2 regions of the Streptomyces sp. SCL15-4 genome follow, and region 2 is predicted to be linked to the other one. Evidence: riboswitches for the same ligand, from Rfam matches in the RefSeq annotation. Region 2 holds a riboswitch; the other holds the start of a gene.
The links. Region 2 has a riboswitch for ZMP and ZTP ahead of SCK26_RS14775 (glycine hydroxymethyltransferase). Riboswitches for the same ligand answer to the same signal wherever they lie in the genome.
Positions count from the first base shown of each region.

Region 1: another riboswitch for ZMP and ZTP. It lies ahead of SCK26_RS04415 (bifunctional 5,10-methylenetetrahydrofolate dehydrogenase/5,10-methenyltetrahydrofolate cyclohydrolase); the one in region 2 lies ahead of SCK26_RS14775 (glycine hydroxymethyltransferase).

Region 1 covers NZ_JAOBTQ010000001.1:1,059,282-1,066,440, reverse strand. Annotated here, with positions in the region: gene SCK26_RS04430 (TetR/AcrR family transcriptional regulator) at 62-730, shown strand; gene SCK26_RS04425 (alcohol dehydrogenase catalytic domain-containing protein) at 841-1,866, shown strand; gene SCK26_RS04420 (glycosyltransferase) at 1,882-3,111, opposite strand; gene SCK26_RS04415 (bifunctional 5,10-methylenetetrahydrofolate dehydrogenase/5,10-methenyltetrahydrofolate cyclohydrolase) at 3,450-4,307, opposite strand; ZMP/ZTP riboswitch at 4,334-4,414, opposite strand; gene SCK26_RS04410 (nuclear transport factor 2 family protein) at 4,482-4,847, opposite strand; gene SCK26_RS04405 (hypothetical protein) at 5,020-5,334, shown strand; gene SCK26_RS04400 (S-(hydroxymethyl)mycothiol dehydrogenase) at 5,459-6,547, shown strand; gene SCK26_RS04395 (MBL fold metallo-hydrolase) at 6,547-7,159, shown strand, end outside.
Region 2 covers NZ_JAOBTQ010000001.1:3,438,157-3,445,315, forward strand. Annotated here, with positions in the region: gene SCK26_RS14760 (SDR family NAD(P)-dependent oxidoreductase) at 1-637, shown strand, start outside; gene SCK26_RS14765 (2'-5' RNA ligase family protein) at 655-1,236, opposite strand; gene trpS (tryptophan--tRNA ligase) at 1,385-2,398, opposite strand; gene SCK26_RS14775 (glycine hydroxymethyltransferase) at 2,497-3,951, opposite strand; ZMP/ZTP riboswitch at 3,985-4,073, opposite strand; gene rocD (ornithine--oxo-acid transaminase) at 4,176-5,387, shown strand; gene SCK26_RS14785 (nuclear transport factor 2 family protein) at 5,388-5,849, opposite strand; gene SCK26_RS14790 (TetR/AcrR family transcriptional regulator) at 5,947-6,519, shown strand; gene SCK26_RS14795 (glutathionylspermidine synthase family protein) at 6,516-7,159, opposite strand, start outside.

The DNA of each region.
Region 1 (7,159 bases), 2.4 Mb from region 2:
TCTCGACAAGATGCGTGCACGACAAGATTGGTGGACCGGCGGGATGACGGAGGGGGACGCGTTGGGCGGCAGGCTCAGAGCGCCGACGGGACGCTACGGCGGCCGGTCCGCCGAGGAACGGCAGGCCGAGCGGCGCCGCCGCTTCCTCGACGCGGCGCTGCGCCTGTTCGGCGACACCCCCGGCTACCGCGGCACCACCGTCGCCGCCCTCAGCCAGGCCGCCGGCCTGTCCACCCGCCAGTTCTACGAGGAGTTCCGCACCCTGGAGGACGTCCTGGCCGCACTGCACCTCCAGGTCAACGCCTGGGCCGAACAGGCCGTCCTGGACGCGCTCGCCGAAGCCGACGCCGACGGCTCGGCGCTGGCCGACCGCGTCACCACCCTCTTCCGGGCCTACGCCCGCGACATCACCTCCGACCCGCGCCGCATCCGGATCGCCTTCATGGAGATCATCGGAGTCAGCCCCCGCCTGGAGGAGCAGCGCCTGGCCCGCCGCGCCCGCTGGGTCGACCTCATCCGTGCCGAGGCGGACGCGGCCGTGGCCCGCGGACAGGCGGCGCCGCGCGACTACCGCCTGGCGGCCACCGCCTTCATCGGCAGCGTCAACGGGCTGCTGCACGACTGGACGGCCGGCTGGGTGGACGCCACGCTCGACGAGGTGGTGGACGAACTGGTCCGGCTGCTGCTGGGCATGCTCCGGCCGGAGGGCTGGCGCCCCGGTTCCGGCTGAGACGGCGTACGCGCAGGCCGGCGGGGGTGCGGACCGGCTCGGCGCGCGTGATCGGGCCGGAGCTGGTCTGCTGGGGGTGAAGGCCGTCGCCCCGTTTCCCGGAGAGCGCCATGAGTACCTACCGAGTCGCCCAGGTGACCGCCCCCGACGGCACCTTCGAACTCGCCGAGCGGGAGATCCGGCCGCCGGGACCCGGCCTGGTGCGGATCGCCGTGGAGGCGTGCGGGATCTGCCACAGCGACGCCCTCTTCGTCGGCGGCGGACTGCCGGGCGTGACCTTTCCCGAGGTCCCCGGGCACGAGATCGCCGGGCGGATCGAGGAACTGGGCGAGGGCACTCGGGAGCGCGGCTGGAGCGTCGGCGACCGGGTGGCCGTCGGCTGGTTCGGCGGCAGCTGCGGCCACTGCCCGCCCTGCCGCCGGGGCGACTTCATCGTGTGCACCGCCCTGAAGGTCCCCGGATGGACCTACGACGGCGGCTTCGGCGAGCGGACGACCGTACCCGTCGACGCCCTGGCCCGGATCCCCGACACGCTCTCCGCGGCCGACGCCGGGCCCCTGGCCTGCGCGGGCGTGACCACGTACAACGGGCTGCGGCGCGGTCCGGCCGAGCCGGGCGACCTGGTCGCGGTGCTCGGCCTCGGCGGCCTCGGCCACCTCGGCGTGCAGTACGCGGTGGCGATGGGCTTCGAGACCGTGGCGATCGCCCGGGGCGCCGAGAAGGCCGACTTCGCCCGGCGGCTCGGCGCCCACCACTACGTCGACAGCACGGCACCGGTCCCGGTGGCCGAGGCGCTGGGCTCCCTCGGCGGAGCGAAGGCCGTACTGGCCACCGCCGGCAGCTCCGAGGCCATCACGGCGACCGTGGACGGCCTGGCCCCGCGCGGCGAACTGACCGTCATCGGCGCCACCCCGGAGCCGCTGGGCATCAGCCCGGTGCAACTGATCATGAGCGGGCGGGTCGTCCGCGGACATCCCTCCGGCACCGCGCGGGACGTCGAGGACACCATGGCCTTCAGCGCCCTGCACGGCATCCGCCCGATGACCGAGACGGTGCCGCTGGAGCGGGCCGGGGAGGCGTACGCCAAGATGCTCGCCGGCGCCGCCCGCTTCCGCATGGTGCTCACCACCGGCTGAGACCCTGGTCCCGTTTCAGCCGGCGAGCCGCTCCAGGGCGGCCAGCACCGGGGCCGTGCCGTCCTCGCCCCGGATCCGGGCGCCCAGGGACTCGGCGCGGCGCCGGTACGCCGGGTCCCGGGCGGCCCGGGACAGCGCCGAGGCCAGCGCGTCCGCGCTCAGCCGGCGCAGCGGTACGACGGCCGGGGCGACCCCCAGCGCCACCAGCCGGGCGGACCAGAACCCGGCGTCGAACTGCACCGGCACCAAGACCGCCGGCACCCCGGCGCGCAGCCCCGCCGCCGTGGTGCCCGCGCCCGCGTGATGGACCACGGCGGCCATGCGCGGAAACAGCAGCGAGTGCGGCACCTCGCCGATGGTCAGCATGTCGTCCCCGTCGGCCGCCAGCCCGCCCCAGCCGCGCTGGATCACCCCGCGCAGCCCGGCCCGCCTGAGCGCGGTCACCACCCGCGCACTCAGCCGCCCGGCGTCCGGCACGGTGGCACTGCCCAGCCCGACGAACACCGGCGGCGGCCCGGCCTCGATGAACTCCCGTACGTCCTCGGGAAGTCGCTCCTCGGTGTCGTACGGCCACCAGTAGCCGCCCACCTCCAGGCCCGCCCGCCAGTCGGCGGGCCGGGGCACCACCAAGGGACTGAAGCCGTGGTGCACCGGCCAGTGCCGCCGCTCCCGGGACCGCCGCGCGGCACCGGTGCCCAGCCGGGGCAGGCCGAGCCGCGCGCGCAGGGCCGGCACGGCACCGGAGAAGACATGCTCCACGGCGAGGCCCACCCCGTGCCCGGCGAGCCGGTTCACCGCCCCGCCCCAGGCCCCGCCGCCGAGCATCGGCGGAGCGAACTCCCGCGTGGCCGTGAGCGGTTGCAGATACACGCCCAGGCTGGGCAGCCGCAGTCCCTCGGCGATGGTGTGCCCGAGCGGGGCCACCGAGGCGGACAGCAGCAGCACGTCACTGTCCCGCGCCGCGTCGAGCAAATCCTCGGTCATCCGTCCCACCACGTGCCGGGCCAGCTCCACCACGCGCAGCAGCTTCCCGGGCCCGCTGGCGCTGCGGTGCAGGCCCCGGCCGCGCGGGGACTCCAGTTCCGCCCGCGGATCCACCGGCAGCGGGTGGAACCGCACCCCCGACCCCGCCACCAGCGGCTCGAAGCGGCCGTGGGTGACCAGCGTGACGTCGTGCCCGGCCAGCGCGAGCCGGTGCCCGAGCCCGGTGTACGGGGCGGCGTCGCCCCGGGAACCCGCCGTCATGATCGCAACACGCACGCCGGCCAGTATGACCGGTTCCGCCGTTCCGGCACCCGTGCGCCCGCGTGATTGTCCGGTACACGTCCACACGCCCGTGTCAACGGACACCGGCCGGCAGTGGGCCGTCAGGCGCGGGCGCGGCGCCCGGTACCGGCCGGCGCCGGGACCCGGCCTCGGGCCGTCCGGGCCGGGCCCGCGCGTGCGGCGGCGAGGGCACCCGGCGGATGCTGCTCCTAGACGCGCGCGCCGGCGCCGTCCCCGGCCCGCGGACCACCTTCACCCGCGTCATCCCCGGGTACGGCGGGACCACAGCGCCCGGACGCGCCGGTCCCGCGTCGCCCCTACGCCCCGAGTTGCCGGGCCGCGGCCGTCACCGTCTGCTCCAGCAGCGTGGCGATCGTCATCGGGCCGACGCCGCCCGGCACCGGCGTGATCAGCGAGGCCCGCTCCACGGCCGAGTCGAAGTCGACGTCGCCCACGTTCCCCGGGTTGTAGCCCGCGTCGATCACGACCGCGCCCGGCTTGACGTCCTGCCCCCGGATCAGCCGCGGCCGGCCCACCGCCGCCACGACGATGTCGGCCTCGCGGACCGCCGCCGACAGGTCCCGGGTGCGCGAGTGGCAGTACGTCACGGTCGCGTCCCGGGCCAGCAGCAGCATGCCCACCGGCTTGCCGAGGATCGCGCTGCGGCCCACCACCACGGCCCGCTTCCCGGCCGGGTCGACGCCGTACTCGTCCAGCAACCGCACGATGCCGCCCGGCGTGCAGGAGACGAAGCCCGGCAGTCCGAAGCTCATCGTGGCGAACGAGGCGAAGGTGACACCGTCCACGTCCTTCTCCGGCGCGATCGCCTCGAACGCGGCCCGCTCGTCGATGTGGTCGCCCACCGGATGCTGGAGCAGGATGCCGTGCACGCCCGGATCGGCCGACAACTCCCGCAGCGTGCCGACGAGACCGTCCGTCGTGGTGGTGGCCGGCAGCGCGACGTGCCGGGAGGTGATGCCGGCCTTGCGGCAGCGGTTCTGCTTCATGCGGACGTAGGTCACGGACGCCGGGTCCTCACCGACCAGCACGGTCGCGAGACACGGCGCGGTGCCGGTGCGGCCGGTGAGATCGGCGGCCCGGCGCGCGGTCTCCTCCACGATGCGGCGGGCGAGCGCGGTGCCGTCCATCAGACGGGCGGCCTGGGTCCGGGTCATGCTGCACACTCCTGGGCTGGATCGGCTCTTGTCGCCCAGGCGCGCGGCTGTCTCAATGGACCGCTCCCCGGTGGTACTCCACCTCAGCGCCAGTCACGGCCCGCTCACAGCGTAACCGAGTGTGTGTACGACCCTCGGGCCGCCCTTCCTCCGGTACCGGCCGGGCCTGGTCGTCTAGTCGTCCCAGACCTGGATGACCAGCTGGTCGGCGATTCTGCCGTCCCGCAGGGTGAGCATCGACTCGGCGACGACCCGGGTGCCGTCCGCGTACTCGCAGGACTCGCTGTAGGCGGCCCGGTCACCCTGGATGACGCACTGCTCCAGCCGGTGCGTCATGTCGCGGTGGTAGATGTCGTCCAGCAGCTCGGCGATCTGGGCCCGGCCGCGCAGCACCGTGGGGTGACTGGGCTGGTGGTCGCGGTCCACGATGCGGATCCGCGCGTCGTCCGCGTAGAGCGACAGCAGCGTGTTGCCGGTGTTGCCCTCTATGCCCCGGCGCAGTGTCTCGGTGTCGAAGGCGGAGCCCGTCGCATCAGTCATGGTGACCTCCTTCAGGCGCCCGCGGCCCGGCCACGAGCGGGCCGCACGGGTCCCCCTGTCGAGACTCCTCCGCCCCGGCGGCCCCGGCAAGCGCGGGCGGCACGCTCCACCTCACGGGTGAGCCGGCTCCGCCGCCCGTGTCCGGCCCGGGCCCCGGGCCGTTGCTGAGGGCATGATCTCCACACGACGCATCGCCGCCGCCGTCGGTCTGGCCGCCGGGATCGCCGGCCTCGCCGCACCGCAGGCGGGCGCGGCGACCACCGGCGCGCCCCTCATCGGAAAGTTCGGCGCGCTGTCCGCGCTGGACTCGCTCACCGCCGGTGACATCCCGGCCCCGCACCGGGACCGCGTGCCGAAGGTCAGCGACCAGGTGCAGGAGCTGAGGCACCTGCGCGAGCTGAACCAGCTGCACCAGCTGGAGCAGGTCATCGCCCCCGCGGCGCCCGTGCTCGGCCTGGTGAACGCCGTTCCCGTCCGCCTCCGCTGACACCCGGCCCGCGCCGCGGCCGACGGCGGCCGGAAGGATGCGCGATCATGTGCGTGATCCGTCCCGCTACCGATCGGTCGCGTCGTAGGGTCGTCGGCGAAGGCATTCGATGAAGGGACAGGCCATGGCGCAGGAAGTACGCGGCGTGATCGCACCGGGCAAGGACGAGCCCGTGCGGATCGAGACGATCGTGGTGCCGGACCCGGGGCCCGGCGAGGCCGTCGTACGCGTCCAGGCCTGCGGGGTCTGCCACACCGATCTGCACTACAAGCAGGGCGGCATCTCCGACGACTTCCCCTTCCTGCTCGGCCACGAGGCCGCCGGTGTCGTGGAGTCGGTCGGCGAGGGCGTCACCGACGTCGCCCCGGGAGACTTCGTCGTCCTCAACTGGCGCGCGGTGTGCGGGCAGTGCCGGGCCTGTCTGCGCGGCCGGCCCTGGTACTGCTTCGACACCCACAACGCCCGGCAGAAGATGACCCTCGCCGCGACCGGCCAGGAGCTGTCCCCGGCGCTCGGCATCGGCGCCTTCGCCGAGAAGACGCTCGTCGCGGCCGGCCAGTGCACCAAGGTCGACCCGGCCGTGTCCCCGGCGGTCGCGGGCCTCCTCGGCTGCGGGGTGATGGCCGGCATCGGCGCCGCGATCAACACCGGCGACGTCGGCCGCGGCGACTCGGTCGCCGTGATCGGCTGCGGCGGTGTCGGCGGCGCGGCCATCGCCGGGTCGAAGCTGGCCGGCGCGGGCCGGATCATCGCCGTCGACATCGACGACCGCAAGCTGGAGACGGCGCGGAGCCTCGGCGCCACGCACACCGTCAACTCCAAGGAGACCGACGCCGTCGAGGCGGTCCGCGAGCTGACCGGCGGCTTCGGAGCCGACGTCGTGATCGAGGCCGTCGGCCGGCCCGAGACCTACCGGCAGGCGTTCTACGCCCGCGACCTGGCCGGCACCGTCGTCCTCGTCGGCGTCCCCACCCCGGACATGAAGCTCGAACTGCCGCTGCTGGACGTCTTCGGCCGCGGCGGCGCCCTGAAGTCGAGCTGGTACGGCGACTGCCTGCCCAGCCGTGACTTCCCCATGCTGATCGACCTGCACCTGCAAGGCCGCCTGCCGCTCGACGCGTTCGTCACCGAGACCGTCGGACTCGACCAGGTGGAGCAGGCGTTCGAGCGGATGCACCACGGTGACGTGCTGCGCTCGGTGGTGGTGCTGTGATGACCGCCCGCGTCGAACGCCTCGTCACCAGCGGCCAGTTCACACTGGACGGCGGCACCTGGGACGTGGAGAACAACGTGTGGCTCGTCGGCGACGACCGGGAGGTGATCGTCATCGACGCCGCCCACGACGCCGAGGCCATCGCCCGCGCCGTCGGCGACCGGCGCCTGACCGCCATCGTGTGCACCCACGCCCACAACGACCACGTCAACGCGGCCCCGGCGCTCGCCGACCTGACCGGCGCCACGATCTGGCTGCACCCCGACGACCTGCCGCTGTGGAAACAGACCCACCCGCACCGCGAACCCGACCGGCACCTCCTCGACGGCCAGGTCATCGAGGCCGCCGGCGCCGACCTCACCGTCCTGCACACTCCCGGACACGCCCCGGGCGCCGTCTGCCTGTACGACCCGGGACTCGGCACCGTGTTCACCGGCGACACCCTCTTCCAGGGCGGACCGGGCGCCACCGGACGCTCCTTCTCGCACTTCCCGACCATCATCGACTCCATCCGCGACCGCCTTCTCGCCCTGCCGTCCGGGACCAAGGTCCTCACCGGCCACGGCGACGCCACCACCATCGGCGCGGAGGCCCCCCACCTCCAGGAGTGGA
Region 2 (7,159 bases):
GCGCCCCTCGCTCGCGCTGGAGAACGCGGCCGGGAGCCTGCGGGCGCTCGGCGCGGACGTGCACACCGTCGCCTTCGACGCGCTCGCTCCCGAGACCCACGAGGGCGTTCTCGGCAAGGTGTTCGCCGACGGCCCGGTCGACCTGGTGCTGCTCGCCTTCGGCATCCTCGGCGACCAGGCGCACGACGAACGGGACCCGGTCCGGGCGGTGCGGGTCGCCCAGACCAACTACACCGGAGCCGTCTCGGCGGGGCTGGTCGCCGGCCGCGCGCTCCAGGCCCAGGGCCACGGATGGCTCGTCGTGCTGTCCTCCGCCGCCGCCGAACGCGCCCGCCGCACCGACTTCATCTACGGCTCCAGCAAGGCCGGCCTCGACGTGTTCGCCCAGGGCCTCGGCGACGCCCTGTACGGGACGGGCGCGCGGGTCATGGTGGTGCGCCCCGGCTTCGTCCGCACCCGTGGCACGGCGGGCCGGTCGCGCACCCCGTTCGCCACCACCCCGGAGGCGGTGGCCACGGCCATCGAACTGGGCCTGCGCCGCGACGCGGAGACGGTCTGGGTCCCGGGCTCCCTCCGCCTGCTGACGACGGCGCTACGGCACACGCCCCGGGCGCTGTTCAGGCGCCTCGCGCTGTAGCCGCCCTCAGGAGCACGTCACGGCGCGACGCGCGGGGCGCAGACGTCCGCGTGGCCCGGCTGGGTCGGTACGACCGGCCCGCCGAACGTGTACTCGCGCAGCTTGCGCCAGACGGCGTCGGCGCCCTGTTCGTACAGCGCGAAGCCGGTGCACGGCCACGCCGCCTCGTAGTCCGCCAGTTCCTCGAAGGCGCGGTCCATCGCCGCCTCCTCGATGCCGTGCGCGACGGTGACGTGCGGGTGGTACGGGAAGAGCAGTTCGCGCGCCACCGGCCCGGACGCGTCCCGGATCGCCTGCTGGAGCCGGGCGCACGCCTCGGCTCCCTCGACGACGCGGACGTAGACCACCGGCGACAGGGGCCGGAAGGTGCCGGTGCCGGACAGCCGCATCGGGAACGGCCGGCCCGCCGCGGCGACCTCGGACAGGTGCGCGTCGACCGCGGGCAGGCCGGCCTCGTCCACCTCGGTCGGCGGCAGCAGCGTGACGTGGGTGGGGATGCCGTGAGCCGCGGCGTCGCCGAAGCCCGCGCGCCGCTCCTGGAGCAGGCTGCCGTGAGGCTCCGGGACCGCGATCGACACTCCGATCGTTACGGTCCCCACGTCGTCTCCTGTCGTCGCGTCTGTCGTCGTCTCGGCCGTCTCGCCCCGGCCGTTGGCATCGACTGTACGGCCACGGGTGTCCCGTGGGCAGGCGCGGCGGAAGTGATGTGCAGCGCTCTGCCCGCGCGGACCCGTGCGGTCGTACGCCTCAGTGCTTGGCGGGGAGGAAGCCCACGCGGTCGTACGCCTGCGCGAGGGTCTCGGCGGCGACGGCACGGGCCTTCTCGGCGCCCTTGGCGAGGATCGAGTCCAGCGTCTCGGCGTCGTCCAGGTACTGGTGGGTGCGCTCGCGGAACGGCGTGACGAACTCGACCATGATCTCGGCGAGATCGGTCTTGAGAGCGCCGTACATCTTGCCCTCGTACTCCTGCTCCAGCTCGGCGACGGTCTTGCCGGTGAGCGTGGAGTAGATGGTCAGGAGGTTGGAGACGCCCGGCTTCTCCACGGTGTCGTAGCGGATCACCGTGTCGGTGTCGGTGACCGCGCTCTTGACCTTCTTGGCCGTGGTCTTCGGCTCGTCCAGGAGGTTGATCAGGCCCTTCGGCGTGGACGCCGACTTGCTCATCTTGATCGTCGGGTCCTGGAGGTCGTAGATCTTCGCCGTCTCCTTGAGGATGTACGGCTTGGGGATCGTGAAGGTGTCGCCGAAGCGGCCGTTGAAGCGCTCGGCGAGGTCGCGGGTCAGCTCGATGTGCTGGCGCTGGTCCTCGCCGACGGGGACCTCGTGGGCCTGGTACAGCAGGATGTCCGCGACCTGGAGGACCGGGTAGGTGAACAGGCCGACGGAGGCCCGGTCGGCGCCCTGCTTCGCGGACTTGTCCTTGAACTGGGTCATCCGGGACGCCTCGCCGAAGCCGGTGAGGCAGTTCATGACCCAGGCCAGCTGGGCGTGCTCGGGGACGTGGCTCTGCACGAAGAGGGTGCAGCGGTCGGGGTCCAGACCGGCGGCCAGCAGCTGGGCCGCGGCCAGGCGGGTGTTGGCGCGCAGTTCCTTCGGGTCCTGCGGCACCGTGATCGCGTGCAGGTCGACGACCATGTAGAAGGCGTCGTGGGACTCCTGCAGGGCCACCCACTGGCGGACGGCGCCGAGGTAGTTGCCGAGGTGGAACGAGCCGGCGGTGGGCTGGATGCCGGAGAGCACGCGGGGTCGGTCAGTCGCCATGCTTCTCATTGTCTCAGAGCGGGCGGGGGGTTCTGTGCGTGGGGAACCGCCGACCGCGCAAGTCGGTCGCGCGGCTCCCCGTGCTCGTGCGGGACGGTTCAGCCGAGGTCGACCTGCGGGTACAGCGGGAAGCCCGCCACCAGGTCCGTGGCGCGCCGGGCGATCTCCTGGGAGACCTTCTCGTCCAGGACGTGGCTCGCCTTGGACGGGGCGCCGGACTTGGTGGTGCCCGGCTCGGTGGTGGTCAGGACGCGGTCGATCAGGGCCGCCACCTCGTCCATCTCGGCCGTGCCGAGGCCGCGGGTGGTCAGCGCGGGGGTGCCGACGCGGATGCCGGAGGTGTACCAGGCGCCGTTCGGGTCGGCCGGGATGGCGTTGCGGTTGGTGACGATGCCCGAGTCGAGCAGGGCCGCCTCGGCCTGGCGGCCGGTGAGGCCGTAGGAGGTGGCGACGTCGATCAGGTTGAGGTGGTTGTCCGTGCCGCCGGTGACGAGGGTGGCGCCCCGGCGCGTCAGGCCCTCGGCGAGCGCGCGGGAGTTGTCGACGATGCGCTGGGCGTAGTCCTGGAAGGCGGGCTGCCGGGCCTCGGCGAGGGCGACGGCCTTGGCGGCCATGACGTGCGGGAGCGGGCCGCCGAGGACCATCGGGCAGCCGCGGTCCACCTGGTCCTTGAGGGAGTCGTCGCACAGCACCATGCCGCCGCGCGGGCCGCGCAGGGACTTGTGGGTGGTGGTGGTGACGATCTGGGCGTGCGGGACCGGGTCGAAGTCGCCGGTGAGGACCTTGCCGGCGACCAGGCCGGCGAAGTGGGCCATGTCGACCATGAGGGTGGCGCCGACCTCGTCGGCGATCTCGCGCATGATCCGGAAGTTCACCAGACGGGGGTACGCGGAGTAGCCCGCGACGATGATCAGCGGCTTGAACTCGCGGGCCTGGGCGCGCAGCGCGTCGTAGTCGATCAGGCCGGTGGCGGGGTCGGTGCCGTAGGAGCGCTGGTCGAACATCTTGCCGGAGATGTTCGGGCGGAAGCCGTGGGTGAGGTGGCCGCCGGCGTCCAGGGACATGCCGAGCATGCGCTGGTTGCCGAAGGCCTGGCGCAGCTCGGCCCAGTCGGCGTCGGTGAGGTCGTTGATCTGGCGGGCGCCGGCCTTCTCCAGGAAGGGCACCTCGACGCGGTCGGCGAGGACGGCCCAGAAGGCGACGAGGTTGGCGTCGATGCCGGAGTGCGGCTGGACGTAGGCGTGGCGGGCGCCGAAGAGTTCGCGGGCGTGCTCGGCGGCGAGGGCCTCGACGGTGTCGACGTTGCGGCAGCCGGCGTAGAAGCGGCGGCCGATGGTGCCTTCGGCGTACTTGTCGCTGAACCAGTTGCCCATCGCGAGCAGGGTCGCCGGGGAGGCGTAGTTCTCCGAGGCGATCAGCTTGAGCATCCCGCGCTGGTCGGCGACCTCCTGGCCGATGGCGTCGGCGACGCGCGGCTCCACGGCGCGGATCACGTCGAGGGCGGCGCGGAAGGCGGTGGACTCGGTGGAGAGGGGGGCGGCGTTCTCGGGCATCAGGGACCTCCGGACGGTGTGCGTACAGCGTTCACGTTCGGCCCAGGCGCACGGCACTCTTACCGCTCGGGCCGCTCCCTGATGGTCCGTCCCATCCCAGCGCGCCAGTCACGGCCCGGCTCTCAGCGTACCGGGCGCGCCGGGCGGGGAAGATCCCGCGTCCACCATGCGAGCGGGGTTAAGAAGGAGGTCATCGTCGTATCCGGACCGATCCGGGAGAGTCCGTGACCGCTGCCGAAGAAGACCTCATCGCCCTCGCCGATGCGCGCTGCGCGCCCACCTACCATCCGCTGCCGGTGGTGCTCGCCACGGGTGAGGGGGCGTGGGTGACGGACGTGGCGGGGCGGCGGTACCTGGACCTGCTGGCCGGTTACTCGGCGCTCAACTTCGGGCACGGCCATCCGCGGCTGGTCGAGGCGGCCCGGCGGCAGCTGGAGCGGCTGACGCTGACCTCCCGCGCCTTCCACCACGACCGGCTCGCGGCGTTCTGCGCCCGGCTGGCCGAGCTGTGCGGGATGGAGATGGTGCTGCCGGTGAACACGGGCGCGGAGGCGGTGGAGAGCGCGGTCAAGGTGGCCCGGAAGTGGGGGTACCGGGTGAAGGGGGTGCCCGCGGAGATGGCGAAGATCGTCGTGGCGGGCGGCAACTTCCACGGCCGTACGACGACCATCATCAGCTTCTCCACGGACTCCGAGGCGCGGGCGGACTTCGGGCCGTACACCCCGGGGTTCGAGATCGTGCCGTACGGGGATCTGACCGCGATGCGGGCGGCGCTGACGGAGAACACGGTGGCGGTGCTGCTGGAGCCGGTGCAGGGCGAGGCGGGGGTGATCGTGCCGCCGGCCGGTTATCTGGCGGGGGTGCGGGAGCTGACCCGGGAGCGGAACGTCCTCTTCGTCGCCGACGAGGTCCAGTCCGGGCTGGGCCGGACCGGGCGGACCTTCGCGTGCGAGCACGAGGGGGTCGTGCCGGACGCGTATGTGCTGGGCAAGGCGCTGGGCGGCGGGATCGTGCCGGTGTCGGCTGTGGTGTCGAGCGCGGCGGTGCTCGGGGTGTTCCGGCCGGGCGAGCACGGGTCGACGTTCGGCGGGAATCCGCTGGCCTGCGCGGTGGCACTGGAGGTGATCGCGATGCTGCGGACCGGTGAGTACCAGGAGTGGGCGGCCCGGCTGGGCGAGCGGCTGCACCGGATGCTGGCCGGGCTGCCGGCGACCGGCCGGGTGACGGCGGTGCGGGGGCGGGGGCTGTGGGCCGGGGTGGACGTCTCCCCCGCGGTGGGCACCGGGCGGGAGATCGCCGAGCGGCTGCTGGCCCGTGGGGTCCTGGTCAAGGAGACCCACGGGTCGACGATCCGTCTCGCGCCTCCGCTGGTGATCGGCGAGGAGGACCTGGAGTGGGCGGTGGAGCAGCTGCGGGCGGTGCTGTCCGGGGGCTGATCAGCGCAGAGGGAGGTCGATGCCGTGCTCGGCGGCGGGCCGGGGTCCGAAAATGCGCCGGTCGGATTCCTCGATGGCCACGTCGTCGATGCTCGCCTCGCGGCGGCGCATCAGGCCGTGCTCGTCGAACTCCCACAGTTCGTTGCCGTAGGAGCGCCACCACCGGCCGTCGGTGTCGCGGCACTCGTACTGGAAGCGGACGGCGATGCGGTCCTCGTGGAAGCTCCAGAGGCTCTTGCGCAGCGCGTAGTCCAGTTCGCGGCGCCACTTCCCGGTCAGGAAGGCGACGATCTCCTCCCGGCCGGCGAGGAAGTGGTCCCGGTTCCGCCAGACGGAGTCCTCGGTGTAGGCGAGGGCCACCCGGTGGGGGTCGCGGGTGTTCCAGGCGTCCTCGGCCGCCTGGACCTTCTGCCGGGCGGTCTCGGGGGTGAACGGCGGACAGGGCGGGCGGTCTTCGGGCACGGCGGTCTCCTCGGCGGTTGAGAACGATCGTTCTCCATCGGTGCGGCTAAGGTAGAGAACGACCGTTCTCAACGTCAAGGAGACACGAGGAGTCCCGATGCCCGCCCCCGCCACCGCGGAACGCGACCGCCTGGACCGCGAGACGCTGCTGGACACCGCCGAGACGCTCTTCTACGCGCACGGCGTCCAGGCGGTCGGCATGGACCGGGTCCGGGAGGCCGCCGGGCTGCCCCTGAAGCGGATCTACCGGCTCTTCGCGACGAAGGAGGACCTGGTGGTCGCCGTGCTCCGGCGGCGCGACAGGCGCTGGCGGGAGAGCCTGGCCGCGCACGTGGAGCGCGTCGCGGAACCGCGCGAACGGGTGCTGGCCGTCTTCGACTGGCTCGCCGCGTGGTTCGCCGAACCCGGCTTCCGCGGCTGCGCCTGGATCAACGTCCACGGAGAACTCGGCACCGCCTCCGAGGCGGTCCTGCGGGAGGTCCGCGCCCACAAACGTGCCTTCCACGGCCAACTGGCCGCCTGGGTCCGCGCCACCGGCCTCCCGCTCGCCGAGCCGGTCTGTCTCCTGGCCGAGGGAGCGATGGCCACAGCGGGCATCATCCGCGACCCGTCCCCGGCCGGCCACGCCCGTACGGCGGTGGAGACGCTGCTCGGGGGCGCGGCGTCCTAGAGGATCACGTGCGGCAGGAAGCGGGCGTACTCGTCGGTGATCAGGCCGGTGGATTCGCGGATGCCGAGGCCCGCCGGTTCGCCGGCGACGATCCAGGTGCCGAGGACGACGTGGTTGCCGTCGAAGGTGGGCAGGGGGGCCAGCCGCTGGTAGCAGCAGGGGTCCTCGCGGGGGGCCGGCGGGGTGCCGGGTTCGTGGACGGTGATGCCCGCGCCCTCGCGGCCCAGCAGGGGCTTGGCGACGTAGCCGGTGGTGGCGGACAGGTCGCGGGGGCCGTCGAGGTAGGCGGGGAGGAGGTTGGGGTGGCCGGGATACAGCTCCCAGAGGATCGCCAGCAGGGCCTTGTTGCTCAGCAGCATCTTCCAGGCCGGTTCGATCCACAGGGTGCTGCCGGTGCCGCCGCCGTTGTCCAGCGTGTCCAGGACGTGGCCGCCGAAGGCGTCGGTGGTGAGCCACTCCCAGGGGTAGAGCTTGAAGATGCCCCGGATGAAGCGGAGCCGGTTGTCGACGAAGCGGCCGGAGAGGGTGTCCCAGCCGATCTCCTCCATCGCGAGCCAGTCCGTGGCGAGGCCGGCCTGCTCCGCCGTCTCCTTCAGATAGGCGACCGTCATCAGGTCCTCCCCGAGTTCGTCGGCGGCGG